Regions from separate parts of the Gordonia sp. SGD-V-85 genome, predicted to be linked through region 4. Evidence: predicted binding sites of a transcription regulator. Region 4 holds the regulator's gene; each other region holds the start of a gene.
The links. The regulator LexA, encoded in region 4, represses DNA repair genes until DNA is damaged. The targets are predictions, from matches to a motif close to CGAACANNTGTTCG.

Region 1 (4,212 bases), on a different contig from region 4:
TGCCGTGCAGCGCATCCGCGAGTCCGCTCGCAAATCCGTCGAGGCCCGCCTTCGTCGACCCGTAGACGTAGTTGGCGCGGCGCACCCGGACACCGGCGACCGAGGAGAAGACGATGATGGTTCCGGAGCCCTGCGTGCGCAGTACCGAAGCGAGCGGGGTGAGCACGCTGATGTGGGCGTAGTAGTCGGTGTGGGCGATCTGAAGTGCATGCGGCACATCGGTTTCGGCGCGAGCCTGGTCGCCGAGGATCCCGAACGCGATGATCGCGATCCCGATCGGACCGTGTCGCTGCGCCAACGACTCGACGAGCGTTGGGTGGCTGTCGGTGTCGTTCGCGTCGAAGGCGACGGTGTGTACCTCGGTTGCACCGGCTTCGAGCAGTCGTGCGGACTCGGCCGCGAGGTCGTCGGGACGGCGGGCCGCCAGGACGACGGTCCGCCCGGATGCGAGGCGCGCCGCGGTGGCGACGCCGATCTCGCTGCGGCCGCCGAACAGCACGAGGGCACCGGACGGGTCGGTGTCCGGACGCGCTGATGCCCATCTGCTGCGTGACGCCATGGCTGCCAGTATCGCATCGGCCCCGCGACCGACCGTGTGCGGCGTCGCGGCTAGTTTGGTGTCATGCCTCGTAACGCCGCTGATCTCGGGCCCGATGCGCTCGCCTTCCTCGTCGAACGCCACCTCGGGACCCTCACCACGCTGCGCGCCGACGGCACCCCCCATGCCGTGGCCGTCGGGTTCACCTGGGATCCCGACGCCGGCCTGGCGAGGGTCATCACCTCGGACGGCAATCAGAAGGTCCGCAACACCGAGCGGGGTGGCTACGCGGCCGTCACCAACGTCGACGGCCCGCGATGGCTGACCCTGGAGGGTCCCGCCACGGTGCGTCGTGAGCCCGAGCGCGTGCGCGAGGCCGAGCAGCGCTACGCCCAGCGATACCGGGAGCCCAGGCCGAACCCGCGCCGCGTCGTGATCGAGATAAGCGTGAGTCGCGTACTGGGTTCGGCGTCGCTGTTCAGCTAGTGCCCACGTGTGAAGTCGGACGCTGCTTGACGTGGGCGCTGGCGTCGTCAGCAGGTTCGGTCCGGTTCATTCGCATAGTCATCAAGGCCGGCCGGAACTTCCCGAACGGTGACGCACTCCGCACGCTGGTGTGACCGGCGATCTGCGACATCGAGGACAACCGGCTCGGGGTCCGAGGGTGACCTGACCCCAGATCTCGGACACGTTGAATCCGGCAACGAGCTGGAGGAAGCGAGTCGATCGATCTACGGCTCGACGACACGAGTGAGAGCGGTTTCGTCAGGACGCGGTGGACTTGTACGAGTCGACCCCCGAGGCCACGGTGCGTAATATCGCCGCCGATCTCGGCGACGAGCGCGGCACGCTGCGTCACTGGCTCGACCGCTACGGCACTGACCCGCAAGACCGTTGGCGGTCGAGTATTTCGTCGGGGAGACGAACTTGTGAGCCGTTCGGCGTTTGTCGCCGAAGCGGCTCGACACCTACCCGGTGAGGTGGCAATGCGAGCTTTTCACGATCGCGTGCTCATCGTTCACGGGTGGCGGAAGGCAGCCCTCGCGCGGGCAGCGCGGACGGAAGCTGATCATGCTATGCGTGGTCGGACTTGCTGAGCCGCGACTTCGCCGCTTGCGCCCCGAATCGGGCGTGTGTCGGAGACATCGCGTATCTGCCGATCGCTGACGGCACCAACCTGTATGAGCCACGATGACCGACTGCTACTCCCGACGGCCGGCCGGGTGGGCGGTGGCCCATCACATGCGCATCGACCTCGTCGGGTCAACGCTCGGCATCGCCGGCATCGGGGTTTCCCTCTATCACGAGGTACCGACAACTCGCTCTCGCCGAATAGCGTTGAATGACATAGCTTTTGAGATTGACGCGCGTCCATTTTGATGTACACTCGAACGTACATTCGCAGCAACGGTTCTCGGGGGAGGTGACCATGTCTGATGAATCCGCGACGCCGCAACCGCGTGCCGTCGAACTGGTGGCCGACCTCCACCGCATCCTCGACGAACTGCAGACCGTGGACCTGGCGCCGTGTACCGATACCGAGTTGGCGGATGTGGCGGCCGACACCGAGAAAGCGATCGCACGGTTGACCGTGGCCGGTGACCGGCAGATCGATCAGGTCGAGGCCCGCGACCTGCCCCGCAAAGCAGGCTGTCGGACACTCATGCAGTACATGACCCACCGGCTGCGGGTCTCCAACCCGATGCGGCGTCGTAAGCAGATGGATGCCACCGCCACCCGCACCAGCCTCGGCGGCGAGGTCCTACCACCTGAACATCCGTGCCTCGCTGAAGCGTTCGCCGCGGGTGCGGTCGGCTCCGCGCACGTGCAGGCCGCCTTGGACGTCCTCGACCGCATCCCGGTGGCCATCGACCACGACATCAAGGTCGCCGCCGAACGACAGATGGCCGAGATCGCCGCCGACCACATCCCTGCCGACATCACCCAACTCGGTGCCCGCCTGCTCGCTCACCTCGACCCCGACGGCACCCTGACCGACGACACCGACCAGAAACGACGCCGCGGCCTGTGGATCGGACGGCAACGCGCTGACGGCACCGCCAAGATCTCGGGCACCCTGACCCCCGCACTCGCCGCCCGACTCACGATGATGTTCGCTGTCTGGGGAAAACCCGGCCTCAACAACCCCGACGACCCGCAGTCTCCGTCCGGGCCCGCCGGCACCGCCGACCCCGACGCCCTGACAGCCGCCGCCGACCGCGACGGCCGCACCCCCGCCCAGACCAATCACGACGCCCTCGATGCCGCGCTGGCCGCCGGATTCGCCGACGGGACTCTCGGCACCTCGCATCGTGGGCTGCCGGTGCAGCTGATCATCAAAGCCGACCTCGGTGATCTGATTCGTGAAGCCGGCCTCGCGACCACTGCTACCGGCACCCTGCTGCCCATCCCGGACCTGATCGAGATGGCCGCCGACATCCAACCGTGGTTGGCGATCTTCAAAGACCACACCACCGTGCCGCTGCACTTCGGTAGGGGCAAACGTCTCGCCACGCGCGAACAACGCCTCGCGTCGTTTGCCCGCCCCGACGGTGAAGTGTGCTCGGCACCCGGGTGTGACCAGCCCGCCACCCACGTCGAACTCCACCACGCCCAGAAGGACTGGGCCAAGGGTGGTCTCACTAACATCGACGACCTCGCCCCGGCGTGCCCACGCCACAACCGCATGGTCGGCGACAAGCCCGGTCAATACACCACCCGCATCGCTCGGTCCGGACCCGACGAAGGTCGCTGCGTGTGGCGGTTGAACGCCGAACCCGGCGCGCCACCCAACCCCGACCGCCTCAACCGTCGACCCGACATACCCCGACGGTTCGCACACCACCTGAACACCGTGCGCGACGAGATCCACGGACCACCACCCCGGCCCGGCGATCACCCACGCCCAGACGGCCACACCCACATCGACGCACGCCGCTCATGGGCGACGATCAGCCACGTCATCGACGTCCGACCACCCCGACCCAAGTCCTCCGTCGTCGAAGCGTTCCTCGCCGAGCTTCTCGCCACCCACTAGTTCGCGTCCATAGATCAAACTCGCGATCAGCGAACTTCGACTCGCCCGACGGACCTCGATCGAATTCCAGCAGCCGAAATGACGTTCAACGGTCGGACAGGCGTGCCCGCCTCCCGGCGTCAGAGCGATGTCGTTGTCGTACGAGATGAACCGACGACGCGCGGCAGCAGTGTGAGTCCTACAGCCGGACGAGGTCGTGCGGGCGGTTGTTGAGCGACTCGCAGCCGTCATCGGTCACGACGACGATGTCCTCGATGCGGGCACCCCAGTGACCGGGCACGTAGACCCCCGGCTCGACGCTGAACGCCATGCCCGGGCGCAACGGAATGTCGTTGCCGCCGACGATGTACGGCTCCTCGTGCACCGACAGCCCGATCCCGTGGCCCGTCCGATGGATGAATCGATCGGCCAGGCCACGCTCCGCCAGGAGATCACGCGCCGCCGCGTCGATCGAGGACGCGCTCACCCCCGGCCGGACGGCGGCCACCGCCGCGCGTTGGGCCTCGAGCAGAGCGGCGTAGGCGTCGGCGATCTCGGCGGGCGGATCGTCGAAGCAGTAGGTGCGCGTGGAATCGGAGTTGTAGCCCGGCTCTACCGGACCGCCGATGTCGATCACGACGATGTCGGACCGCTCGAT
Region 2 (4,212 bases), on a different contig from region 4:
AACCACGACACGAGTCCGGCGACGAGTTGCGGGATGTGCATCCACAGCACGGACGGCGAGACCGACGACCACGCCGCGAGGAAGCTGTAGTACCAGTCGAACGGTGCTTCGGGGATGCCGTAGAAGCGGTAGTAGTTGGCGAGGTAGCCGAAACCGTCGGCGGTACGGCCCATGTTGAGGATGTAACCGTCGTCGGGCGAACCGGCCCCGAGGACGCTCCAAACCAGCAGGATCGCGGTGACGACCAAGTCGCTGGCCCGGGGTTTCAGTGAATGCCACCACGAGCGGGTGCGCGCGCCGATCCGCCGGTGGTACCCGCCGATGCGGTCGAGCAGCCCGAGCGCGACGACGGCGACGAGTACCGACAGCGCGGCGAGCACCATCACGATGATCTTGAGGATCGACGGGGACGACTCGTACCGGTTGTCGATGGCCACCTGCACGCGCAGGCCGTTACCAGCGGCGTCGCGTGCCTGTTCCGGGCTGAGGTTGCTGAAGATGCCGTCGACCTGCGGGCGGCGGTCCGGCGGCAGGGTCGTCGACTCGCCGAGCCCGACGAACTGCGCACCCGGGCCGGTGGGGGCGGAGAAGATGCGCAGTTCCGAGCATCGGCTCAGGTCGGCGCGGGAGGCGGTCGCGGCGAGACTGTTCCGGAAGGTCACGGTGATCGCGGCGTCGGTGGCGGTGACCCACAGCGACGAGGACTTCGAGCGTGGTGCGTTGGTCGGCATCGTGGCGAGGACCACGCCGTCCGGTGCCGACGTCAGCGTCGCGCACGGGATGCTCGCGTCGAGGGTCTGCGGGGTCTGCGCGATGAGCGGCGCCATCACCGACGACGTGTCGGCGTTCAGATCCTGCCCGGCCGGCCACTCGAAACCGGCGTCGACGGCCTTGACCGGCAGCAGCGGGGTGAGGGCACACAGCACGATGCCGGCGATCCCCGCCACGATCGCGATCCACCGGGAGGTGCCCGCGGAAATCCTGGTCCCGTGCCCCGACGATTCCGGCCCCGACGAGGACGGTTCGGCGGAATCCTCAGGCGAGGTCGGGGCTGTCACAGGCACGGTGCCTCATCGTAAGCGACGTCCCCCGGGGTACCTAGGGCCCACCCCGCGGCTCTGGAGGTTGGTGACGGCCTCCGCAGGCTCCGGTCTCCCGCTGGGAGCAGTAAGTGGGCCCGCTCCGAGCACAACAGTTCTTTCGCAGTCCACGACGGCCGTCAGGCCACAGCTGCTGAGGGGCGGCCGGAGCTTGCGGAGGGCGCGTCAACCCCCTGCTCCCTGAGGAGCGTCCGGAGCTTGCGGAGGGCGCGTCACGAAGGGTTCCGCACTGCAAAGACAGTTCTCGCCCGCGGGCGGACACTACCAGCAACCACCGACAATTTAAGGTGGCAACTCCGCGCAGCAAAGATTCTGTTGGACAACGTATTTCGAGCTGCCGTTTACCCTTCTTTCGTGTACAGTCGAACGTACATTCGCAGCACGGGTTCTCGGGGGAGGTGACCGTCATGTTCGATTCCCAGCAGGTCGACGGCACCGACACGCAGGCGCCCCGCGTGGTCGAGTTGGTGGCTGATCTGCATCGCACCCTGGACAAATTGCAGACCGTGGATCTGTCGCCGTGTACCGATGCCGAACTCGCTGAGGTGGCCGCGGAGACCGAACGCGCCATCGCGCGTCTGACCGTTGCCGGTGACCGGCAGATCGATCAGGTCGAGGCCCGCGACCTGCCCCGCAAGGCCGGGTGCCGCACCCTGATGCAGTTCATGACGCACCGGCTGCGGGTGTCGAACCCGATGCGCCGCCGTAAGCAGATGGACGCCACCGCCACCCGCACCAGCCTCGGCGGCGAGGTCCTCCCACCCGAACACCCCTGCCTCGCCGAAGCTTTCGCACAAGGCGCAGTCGGCACCGCCCACGTACAAGCCACCCTCGACGTCCTCGACCGCATCCCCGGCACCATCGACCACGACATCAAGGTCGCCGCCGAACGACAGATGGCGGAGATCGCCGAAGCCCACACCCCCGCCGAGATCACCCAGCTCGGTGCGCGGCTGCTCGCCCACCTCGACCCCGACGGCACTCTGTCCGACGACACCGACCAGAAACGACGCCGCGGCCTGTGGATCGGCCGGCAACGCGCCGATGGCACCGCCAAGATCTCCGGCACCCTGACACCCGCACTCGCCGCCCGACTCACCATGATGTTCGCCGTGTGGGGCAAACCCGGACTCAACAACCCCGACGACCCCGCCTCGCCCAGCGGGCCGGCCGGTGCCGCCGACCCCGACGCCCTGGCCACCGCAGCCGACCGCGACGGCCGCACCCTCGCCCAGTCCAATCACGACGCGCTCGACGCGGCACTCGCCGCAGGTTTCGCCGACGGCGCACTCGGCACCTCGCACCGCGGCCTGCCCGTCCAACTGATCATCAAAGCCGACCTCGGCGACCTCGTCCGCGAAGCCGGACTCGCGACCACCGCCACCGGCACCCTGCTGCCCATCCGGGACTTGATCGCGATGGCCGGTGACGTCCAGCCGTGGTTGGCGATCTTCAAAGACGCCACCACTGTGCCGCTGCACTTCGGGCGCGGCAGACGTCTGGCCACCCGCGAACAGCGCCTCGTCTCTTTCGCCCGCCCCGACGGGGAAGTGTGCTCGGCACCCGGGTGTGATCAGCCCGCCACCCAGGTCGACATGCATCACGCCCACAGGGATTGGGCCAAGGGCGGTCTCACCGACATCGACGACCTCGCCCCGGCCTGCCCGCGACATAACCGGATGGTCGGTGACCAGCCCGGGCAGTACACCACCCGCATCGCCCGGTCCGGACCCGACGAAGGCCGCTGCCTGTGGCGGTTGAACGCCGAACCTGGCGCACCGCCCAACCCCGAGCGCCTCAACCGCCGACCCGACATACCCCGGCGGTTCGCAGAACACCTGAACACCGTGCGCAACGACATCCACGGACCTGCCACCAGGCCCGGCGATGAGTCACGCCCGACCCTTCGTGACGCGCCCTCCGCAAGCTCCGGGCGCTCCTCAGGGAGCAGCGGGCGCCCCGACGCCGTCGGCTACGGCGACCGCGGCCTCCGTCTCGAACTCGCTTATCGCGAACTGGTCCATCCGCGAACACCGCCGGAGCACCTCACCAGCCCACCGCTGACCCCGGTCGAAGCAGAACTCGCACGCATACTCACCGACCACCGGTGACGGCAAAGCAGATCGCCTCGCCGACTACCACCGCGGCGACCGGGCCGCCTAACCGTCAGTGCCGCAACGGCGCGGGACTCCACAGTCCGCTGCGGGTGGCGGTGCCGGTCTCGATCTCGGCGAGCGTGTCGACGTCGCCGTACGGTTCGTAGCGTTCGAGGGCGCCCCAGTCGCGTCCGATGTCGGCCATCAGATAGGTCGGCACCGCCGTCGCCTGCTGGGAGACCTCGAGCCAGCCGAGCGGACCGCCGCCGAAGCGGTTCTGCCACGCCGACACCGCAGCCGCCAGATCCGAGCCCGGCTTGATGCGCCACTTCGGGATCTCCGCGACCCCGACGTCGTGGGTGAACGGACGTTGGCACGGGAACGCCAGGCCCGAGGTCCAGTCGATGTGGACCGGGTCGGTGCTGCCGACGACGTCCTGCAGGGTGTCCATCTGCGGGATCCGCGGCGGGGTGAGCACGATGAACCGGTCCTCGGCCAGGTTGTCGTCGGTGGCGACGATCCGCACGGCGGTGGTGTCCGACGGCAGCTCGTCGGTGTTGTAGCGGAGGTTGCGCCACGACGGCCGTGGGCCGGGATCGATCAGTTCGGTCTCTCCGGCGGCCTCGAGGTCGGCGTCGCGGGTGTCGGGACCGATGGGGTCCGCGGTGTACTCGAGCATCACGTTCGGGTTGTCGTACTCGCCGGCCACCGACATCGTGAGCAGCGGGCGGTCCCGCCAATCCGTCGGAAGCGCATACCACCCGGAGGTGAGGCGGGCCGGGACCTGGTCGAGCTTGGAGTAGCTGCCCATGACCGGGGTCGAGCCGGGATCGAGGAAGAACGGGAGCGCTGCGGTGCTGCCGTTGATCCCGGGTTCGGCGATCTCGCCGCCGCCGGTGCCGCCGGGGTTGGAGTTGACGATGTCGGGGGACTGCCAGACGTCGCCGGACAGGACACCCAGCGACCCCTCGCTGGCCGTCGACTCGAGTGCTGTCGGCACACCGTTGGGGAAGAAT
Region 3 (4,212 bases), on a different contig from region 4:
CCACCGAGCCGGCCGACACCGTCGAACAGGCACGCGATCGGGTCAACAGCGGCGACGTGAAGGCCGCGCTGGTGCCCGGAGAGACGCCGGGATCGTATGTGATCATCACCAAGGACAGCCTCGAACCGGCTGTGGAGGGCCCGATCCGCACCGCGGTGTCGCAGGCGAATCTCTCTGCGGCACTGGCCGAACGCGGTGTCGATGCCGCCACCCTGCCGACCGTGGACATCTCGGTCTCGCAGACCGAACCGGACAACCCCGACGAGGGACAGCGCCTGCTCATCGCGATGGTCGGCGTGGTGCTGCTCGTCACCGCGATCATGATGGGCGGCACGATGGTCGCCGTCGGCGTCGTCGAGGAGAAGACGTCGCGCGTCGTGGAACTGCTCCTGGCGACCATCAAGCCGCTGCATCTGCTGTGGGGCAAGATCATCGGCATCGGTGTGGTCGCCCTCGGGCAGGTGGTGCTGCTCGGTGCCACCGCGCTGATCGCGGGCACCGCGACCGGAATCCTCACCCTTCCGGGCGCCGCCATCGGGATGTTCGCGGCGGTGATCGCCTGGTTCCTGCTCGGCTTCCTGTTCTTCTCCTCGCTCTACGCGGCAACCGGGGCCATCGTCTCCCGGCAGGAGGAGCTGAACTCGTCGTCCGCGCCGCTGACATTCCTTGCGGTGGCGGTGCTGTACTCCGGCATCTTCGGTGTGCAGGCGATGGATTCGACGTTGATCGAGGTGCTCAGCTGGATACCGCCGTTCAGCGCGGCACTCATGCCGATGCGCATCGCGACCGGTGACACCGATGCCGTCCAGATCATCGTCACCTTCGGCCTGATGGGCGCCGCGTGCGCGGCCGCCACGTGGATCGCCGCGCGGATTTACCAGCGGTCCATCCTGCGCACCGGCTCGCGGATCGGCTGGGGCGAGGTACTCAAGCTCGCCCGCTGAGCCTGAGGAGCGAGCTTGCGAGCGTCACCCTCCGATCCCTGAGGAGCGAGCTTGCGAGCGTCACCCTCCGATCCCTGAGGTGCGAGCGTCACCCTCCGATCCCTGAGGAGCGAGCTTGCGAGCGTCACGAAGGGTCCTGTTGCGATGCGTGACAGGACCCTTCGCCGCGCCCTCCGCTGGTCGAGCCGATACCCCCCTGCGCTGGTTGAGCCGGCAACGAGCCGCTAGGCGAGTCGCCCACCCCCGCTGGTTGAGCCGGCAACGAGCCGCTAGGCGAGTCGCCCACCCCCGCTGGTTGAGCCGGCAACGAGCCGCTAGGCGAGTCGCCGTGTCGAAACCACTCGGCGACCCGACGATCTCAGCCATCACGAGCCCGGCCGGCACCATACCGCAACGCCCAGCGCACATTTCGTCTACGACGCGTCATCTGCTGTGGAGACTCATCCGGACTTGTCGGTGGCCGGGTTTACATTGTTTTTCAACGGATCACCTGGTCGCAGCGGGTGAGTGGACAGGCGTCGGGGGGCGTTGTGAAGGCATGGACCGATCTACCGGGCGAGTACATCGCCGGGGTCGATCCTGCCCACGCCGCCGAGACCGACATGGTGTCGTTGATGGCCGGCCTCGACGCCACCCGGCGCGGCGAGTCCTACCTCGCCTGGCACCGCTATCAGACGATCGCGGCGATGACCGACCGCCTGATCACCACCAGCGCGTCCGGGTTCGTGATGGACGGCCATGCTGACTGCGCGGCCCGCATCGCCCGCCAGGCCGGGGTGTCCCGCCGGCATGCCGAGACCCTGATCGATGAGGCGATCGCGCTGCGGGATCGGCTCCCCGAGGTTGCCGACACGTTGCGTGACGGGGTCCTGTCGCAGTGGCAGATCCGGCTGATCATCTCCCGCACCGAACTGATCCCCACCGATGACCCGATCACCCCCGCGTTGGATGCCGAGATCGCCGACACTGTGCGTCGCCGAAAAGGCGTGTGGGATCGGGCGCGCCTGCGCGACATGGTCGACCGCCTCGTGTTCCGCCACGACCCCGACGCGGTACGCCAACGCCGCAAAGACGCGATGGATCAGCGTGGGGTGTGGACCCACGAACTGCCCGACGGCACCGCCGAACTCACCGCCGTCATGTCGGCGGAAAACGTGCGGATCTCGGCCAAAGCCGTCGCCATCCTCGCCGACACGGTCTGTCAGCGAGACGCCCGCACCCAGGGGATACGACGATCCGATGCGATGTTCGCGCTGTTGACCCGCACCAGCTTCGACTGCCAATGCGACGACGACGATCCCTGCACTGCCGACATCCCGGATCCACAGAGCGTCCTCGACGCGGTCCGCGCCGAGATCGTGATCCATGTAGTCACCGATGCCGCCACCCTCGCCGGGGCACCCGGGGTCGGGTTCCTCGACGAACACGGCATCATCAGCGACGAACACGTCCGTGACCTCGCCGCCCGCCCCGACGCCACGCTGTCCCCGGTCACCCCCGCCCGCACCCAACCCACCTACGTCGCCCCCAGCACCAACGACGCCGACCAGCGGCGGACCGCCCAGCGCCCGGCACCAGCCGAGGACACCCGAGCCGACGCCGCCACGACCGGCGCACACGGCGAAAACGACACCGACGCAGACGAACCCGATCGACCCGTCGAGACCACCGCGAGTGTCGCAGTGGTCTACCCGGCCACCCACCCCGGCAACGGATACCGGCCCACCACGTCGTGCGCCGACTTCGTGCGAGTCCGGGACGGATACTGCACCGAACCCGGCTGCACCCGTTCAGCGTTCGCGTGCGATCTCGACCACGTCACCGAATACGACCACACCGACCCCGCCCGCGGTGGGGCGACGTCGAGTGAGAACCTCAACACCAAATGCCGCCCCGGTCACCTGTTCAAAACCCACGGGGACTGGGTCGATGTGCAATACCGCGACGACGACGGACGCCTGGTCACCGAATACGAAACCCCCGAAGGGGTCACCCTGCCCGGCGACGCCGAAACCCTCGAAGACACCTTCCCCAACCTGCGGCGTATCCGGTTCGAACAAGCCGCCCAAGCCCCACCCACCCCACGCGTCATCGCCTCCGTCAACCCGGAGCGCACACACAGCCGACTGGACGCCAAACACGCCCGCCGGCGACAAGAACGCGCCCGCAACAAGAAACGACGCGAAGCCGAACTCGAAGCCGACCGTCGCGACTTCCTCGAGAACCCGCCACCATTCTGACGGACTCGTCCTCTGAGGTCAGCTAGATCTGGCCGAAACGGCGGAGCGCTTCCTCGCGCTCGGCCTTGTGATCGACCATCGGCTCGGGATAGTCGTCGGCGTCGACGTCACCGACCCAGCGTCGGATGTACTCGCCGTCGGGATCGAACTTCTTGGCCTGCGCCTCGGGGTTGAACACCCGGAAGTACGGCGCCGCATCGGTTCCCGTACCGGCGGCCCACTGCCAGCCGTGGTTGTTCGACGCCATGTCACCGTCGATGAGCTGCTCGAGGAACCATTCCGCTCCCCACCACCACGGCAGGTGCAGGTCCTTGACGAGGAAGGACGCGGTCACCATGCGCACCCGATTATGCATGTACCCGGTCTCCGCGAGCTGACGCATCCCGGCGTCGACGAGCGGAAAACCGGTACGCCCTGCCTTCCACGCGTCGAAACGCTCGTAGGCCTTCTTGTCGGTGTCGAGGTCGATGCCGTCGAACTGTCGATTCCAGTTGTGCCACAAGCTATGTGGCCAGTGGAACAGCACGTCGGCGTAGAAGTCGCGGAAGGCGAGTTCGCGTAGATACGCTTGCGGCCCCTTGCCCTTGCCGAGATCGGCGGCCATCGTGCGGGGATGGATGTTGCCGTATTTGAGATACGCCGACATCCGGCTGGTGCTGTCACCCGCGGGATCGTTGCGGCCGGAGTCGTAGTCGGCGAGACCGTTGTCGACGTACTCGGCCCACCGCTCGAGCGCCGCGTCTTCACCGGCGGGCAACGACAAACCGGTCGGCGACTTCGGTACTTTGATGCGCCCGGTCTTCGTCAGGTCCGACGGGTCGACGATCTCCTTCGCAGGCACCGACGAGTCGGCGGGCGCACGCCAGCCGTGGTCACGCCACCGCTTGAAGTACGGGGTGAACACCTTGTACGGCTCCCCGTCGTCTTTGGTGACGCGACCGGGTGAGACGAGGTACGGCGACCCGGTCGCCACGAGCTCGATGTCGCCGAGCGCGTCGGCGACGGCCTCGTCGCGTCGGCGGCCGAAC
Region 4 (4,212 bases):
GGGTGACGGCCGAGGTGCTCGCCGCGACGGCGGGCCTGGCCGAGGACCGCGGCTGGATCGGTGCCGCGACCGCGCTCATCGGCAAGGGCGCCCCCGCCGAGGCCGCTGCCGTCGCGGCCACCGAACAGTTCGCGGCGGTGTTCACCAAGCTCGGCGGACTGATGGCCGAGCGGGTCACCGATCTCAACGACGTGCGCGACCGGGTCCTCGCCGAACTGCTCGGCCTACCCGAACCTGGTGTGCCCACTCCGGAGGTGCCGTCGGTCCTGCTCGCCGACGACCTCGCGCCCGCCGACACCGCGGGCCTCGACCCCACGAGCACCATCGCCCTCGTCACCCGCCTCGGCGGACCGACCAGCCACACCGCGATCATCGCGCGCCAGCTGGGGATCCCGTGCGTGGTGGCGGTGGCCGACCTGGACGAGATCGAGCCCGGCACAACCGTTCTCGTCGACGGCAGCACCGGGCGAATCGAGGTGGAGCCCGATGCGGAGGCGGCCCGGGCTCGCGTCGACGAGGATCGGCGGCATGCCGCACTCGTCGCCGGCTGGACCGGTCCGGGGCAGACCGCCGACGGGGTGGCCGTGGCGGTGCTCGCCAACGTCGCCGACGGATCGTCGGCACGCGCCGCGGCCGGGTACCCAGTCGAGGGCGTCGGGCTCTTCCGCACCGAACTCGCGTTCCTCGAGCGTGCCGACGAACCGTCGGTGGACGAGCAGGCCGCGATCTACCGGGAGGTGCTCGATGCGTTCAACGGGCAGAAGGTGGTCATCCGCACCCTCGACGCCGGGTCCGACAAACCGCTCCGGTTCGTGACCCATCCCGACGAATCGAACCCAGCGCTCGGCGTGCGGGGTGATCGGATCGCGCTGGCGCACCCCGAGATCCGCGCGCATCAGCTCGACGCGATCGCGCAGGCCGCGTCGGGGTCGGCCGTCGCGCCGTGGGTCATGGCGCCGATGATCGCCTCGCCGGCGGAGGCGCGCACCTTCGCCGCCGAGGTCCGTGGCCGTGGTCTGGTCGCCGGGGTGATGATCGAGGTGCCCGCGGCGGCGATCCTGGCCGAAGCCGTCCTCGCCGAGGTGGACTTCGTGTCCATCGGCACCAACGATCTGACCCAGTACACGATGGCGGCCGACCGGATGTCGGCCGATCTCGCCGGACTGACCGACCCGTGGCAACCGGCCGTGTTGAGCCTCATCGCGGGAGTCGCGGCAGCGGGCGCACGTCAGGGAAAGCCGGTCGGGGTGTGCGGCGAGGCCGCCGCCGATCCGAACCTCGCCTGCGTGCTCGTCGGTCTCGGCGTCACCTCGCTGTCCAGCGCGCCGGCTGCTGCCGCGGCCGTGGGGGCCCGGCTCGGCGAGGTGTCCGCACCGGACTGCCGGGCCGCCGCCGAGGCCGCCCTGGCCACCTCGGATCCCGCCGCGGCGCGCGAGGCTGCCGCGGCGGTGCTCGACGGTTCGGTCGGCGGAGAGGTCAGACTCGCCGCATCACGGTGACGACCTTGCCGAGGATGACGGCATCGTTGCCCGGGATCGGATCGAACAGTTCGTTGTGCGGCATGAGCCAGACGTTGGGGCCCTGACGCTTGAAGGTCTTCACGGTGGCCTCGCCGTCGATCATGGCCGCGACGATGTCGCCGTTGTCGGCGACGTTCTGCTGCCGGACCACGACCCAGTCGCCGTCGCAGATCGCGGCGTCGATCATCGACTCGCCGACGACGCGCAACAGGAAGAGCGATCCCTCGCCGACCAGCTCACGGGGCAGCGGGAAGACGTCCTCGACGGCCTCCTCGGCCAGGATCGGACCGCCGGCCGCGATACGGCCGAGAACCGGCACGAAGGTCGGCTCGGGAAGCTGGCCGGCCGTCGGGGTGTCCGGCGACGGGGTGTCACTCGGGGCGATGTTGACCGCACGGGGACGGTTCGCGTCGCGCTTGAGCAGCCCCTTGCGTTCCAGCGTCCGCAACTGATGGGCCACCGACGACGTCGAGGCCAGGCCGACCTCGTCGCCGATCTCCCGGATGCTCGGCGGATAACCGCGCTCGCGCACCGAGCGGCGGATCACCTCCAGGACCCCGGCCTGTCGCGGGGTGAGTGAGGCCTCGGCGGCGGCGGCGTCGAACGGGGCCTCGTCGTCGGCGCCCCGCGCTCGGCCGCGCCTATCGCCGGTGTCACTCATGTTCGGTTCCTCTCGTCTTCGGAACGTGCTGGTAGATGGCTTGCGCCGGGTCCGAGCCTAGCGGAGTTCGACCGGCACCTCAAACATTTGTTCGATGTGTCGCGAGACTTTGTCGGGCCGTCGTGCTACAAATTCGAACATCAGTGCATCGAACATCTGATCGATGTTCGAACACCGACCGCGACACCCCGCACGATCCAGACACCAGAACACCGGAGGGCACCATGCGCACCGCCACTCTCGTCGCTCCCGTCCGCACCGACCGTCCCGACGCTGTCCGGCCCCCCACCGACCGCGCCGATCGGGTCCGGACGCGCGCCCCGCTGTCCGACGGCGGCCGGCCGATAGACAACCGGCCGGCCGGCACCCGACCGCGGGGTGCGTCGCCGGTGACCCCGCGGGTGGGCGGTACCCACTGTGGCTCTCCGGTCGGGGTGCGCGGGCGTGGCCCGGTCGGACCCGACGCGGCGGTGTTCCGTCGGCGCCGCCGCACCGCGGTCGCGCTCCTCGCCGGCGTCGGGCTGGCGTTCGTCGTGTGGGTGTTCGGTGTCGTGGGCCAGAACTACTCGGACTCGCTGACCCCGTCCGCCGTGAGTGCCGAGGTCGTCCACGTGCGCTCGGGGGACTCGCTCAGCTCGATCGCCGGCCGGGTGGCACCCGAGATGCCGCGCGAGGTCGTGATCGACGAGATCGTCGCGATGAACGATCTGGGGTCGAGCGCGCTGCAGGTGGGCCAGCCCCTGCTCACCCCCCGGTACCGCTGAGGCCGGGCGGTATCCTCGATGTCACAGGGGCCGGCCGACAAGCGGCGGGGCGCACGCTTCGGGTGCGTTCCAGCGTCCCGCGACCTGCGTGAGGACACGATGCGCTGCCCCTTCTGCAAGAACGACGACACCAAGGTCATCGACTCGCGTGTCGCAGATGAAGGGCAGGCCATCCGCCGCCGTCGCTCCTGTGTGGAGTGCGGTCGCCGGTTCTCGACCGTGGAGAGCGCCGTGCTCGCGGTGGTCAAACGCAACGGCGTGACCGAACCGTTCAGCCGGGAGAAGGTCATGCGCGGCGTGCGGCGAGCCTGTCAGGGCCGCCACGTCGCCGAGGACGCGCTCGCGCAACTCGCCCAGCAGGTCGAGGACACGGTGCGCGCCAGTGGATCGGCCGAGATCCCCAGCAACGAGGTCGGACTCGCCATCCTGGGTCCGCTCCGCGATCTTGACGAGGTGGCGTATCTGCGCTTCGCCTCGGTGTACCGGTCGTTCGACTCGGTGGAGGACTTCCAGCGCGAGATCGACGACCTGAAGGCGGCATCGGGTTCCGGGAGCGCGCTCGCCGAACCCGTGTCAGCCGAGTCGGTCCAGAGCTCGTAGGACCCGTTTCTCCGACACCGGGAACGCGGTACCGAGACGCTGGGCGAACAGCCCCACGCGCAACTCCTCGACGAGCCACTGCGCTTCGTCGTCGACCACCGCCCGCCGGTGCTCGGGTACCTGTTCGATGCGCTGGGCCCACCGTTCGACGACGCGATCGACGGCGGCCACCCCGGCCTGGTCGCGTGCTGCGGACGCGGGTAGTGCCTCCAGACGTGCTTGCGCGCCGTCGAGATAGCGCGGCAGATTCTCCAGGTGGCGTCGCGCGGTGGCCGCCACGAATCCGTCGAACACGAGGTGGGCGACCTGTTCGGCGACGTCGTCGGCAGCCAGCGAACCGGCGTGCCGGTCGATCGCCGCCCGCAGCGGGGCCATCCGTTCGAGGGCCGCGACGGCCAGCGAGAAGTAGTCCGGTGCGGCCGCGGCGACCCGTGGCCGGATCTGTTCGAGCAGCGCCGAGAAGGACTGCGGTGAGCGAACCGCGGCGAGCTCTGCGTCGTCGATGTCGGCGACCGTGTCCCGGGTCGCCCGGCGGGTGCAGTCGGCGAGCAGTGCCTCGATGGTCGAGTACGGGCTCTGGCTCAGGGCGAGTCGTTCGACCGGACTCAGCGAGCCGGCGATCCGCTTGTGCAGCGGAGGTATCGCGAGGTCGAGGAGGGCGACGATC

Region 1: AS181_RS04720 (HNH endonuclease signature motif containing protein) is a predicted target of LexA. The motif match lies at 1,927-1,940, and genes of this name have one in related genera.
Region 2: AS181_RS07355 (HNH endonuclease signature motif containing protein) is a predicted target of LexA. The motif match lies at 1,464-1,477, and genes of this name have one in related genera.
Region 3: AS181_RS10810 (HNH endonuclease signature motif containing protein) is a predicted target of LexA. The motif match lies at 1,428-1,441, and genes of this name have one in related genera.

The regions. Positions count from the first base shown of each region.
Region 1 is NZ_LNQO01000003.1:179,560-183,771, reverse strand. Features, by position in the region: gene AS181_RS04730 (SDR family NAD(P)-dependent oxidoreductase) at 1-559, opposite strand, end outside; gene AS181_RS04725 (PPOX class F420-dependent oxidoreductase) at 623-1,024, shown strand; partial or broken gene AS181_RS25745 (hypothetical protein) at 1,314-1,819, shown strand; gene AS181_RS04720 (HNH endonuclease signature motif containing protein) at 1,968-3,575, shown strand; gene AS181_RS04715 (M24 family metallopeptidase) at 3,754-4,212, opposite strand, start outside.
Region 2 is NZ_LNQO01000005.1:71,567-75,778, forward strand. Features, by position in the region: gene AS181_RS07350 (arabinosyltransferase domain-containing protein) at 1-1,064, opposite strand, end outside; gene AS181_RS07355 (HNH endonuclease signature motif containing protein) at 1,508-3,211, shown strand; gene AS181_RS07360 (arabinosyltransferase domain-containing protein) at 3,267-4,212, opposite strand, start outside.
Region 3 is NZ_LNQO01000007.1:210,134-214,345, forward strand. Features, by position in the region: gene AS181_RS10805 (ABC transporter permease) at 1-944, shown strand, start outside; gene AS181_RS10810 (HNH endonuclease signature motif containing protein) at 1,475-3,184, shown strand; gene AS181_RS10815 (cryptochrome/photolyase family protein) at 3,207-4,212, opposite strand, start outside.
Region 4 is NZ_LNQO01000002.1:294,451-298,662, forward strand. Features, by position in the region: gene AS181_RS03430 (phosphoenolpyruvate--protein phosphotransferase) at 1-1,499, shown strand, start outside; gene lexA (transcriptional repressor LexA) at 1,477-2,181, opposite strand; gene AS181_RS03440 (LysM peptidoglycan-binding domain-containing protein) at 2,406-2,945, shown strand; gene nrdR (transcriptional regulator NrdR) at 3,045-3,545, shown strand; gene hrpA (ATP-dependent RNA helicase HrpA) at 3,519-4,212, opposite strand, start outside.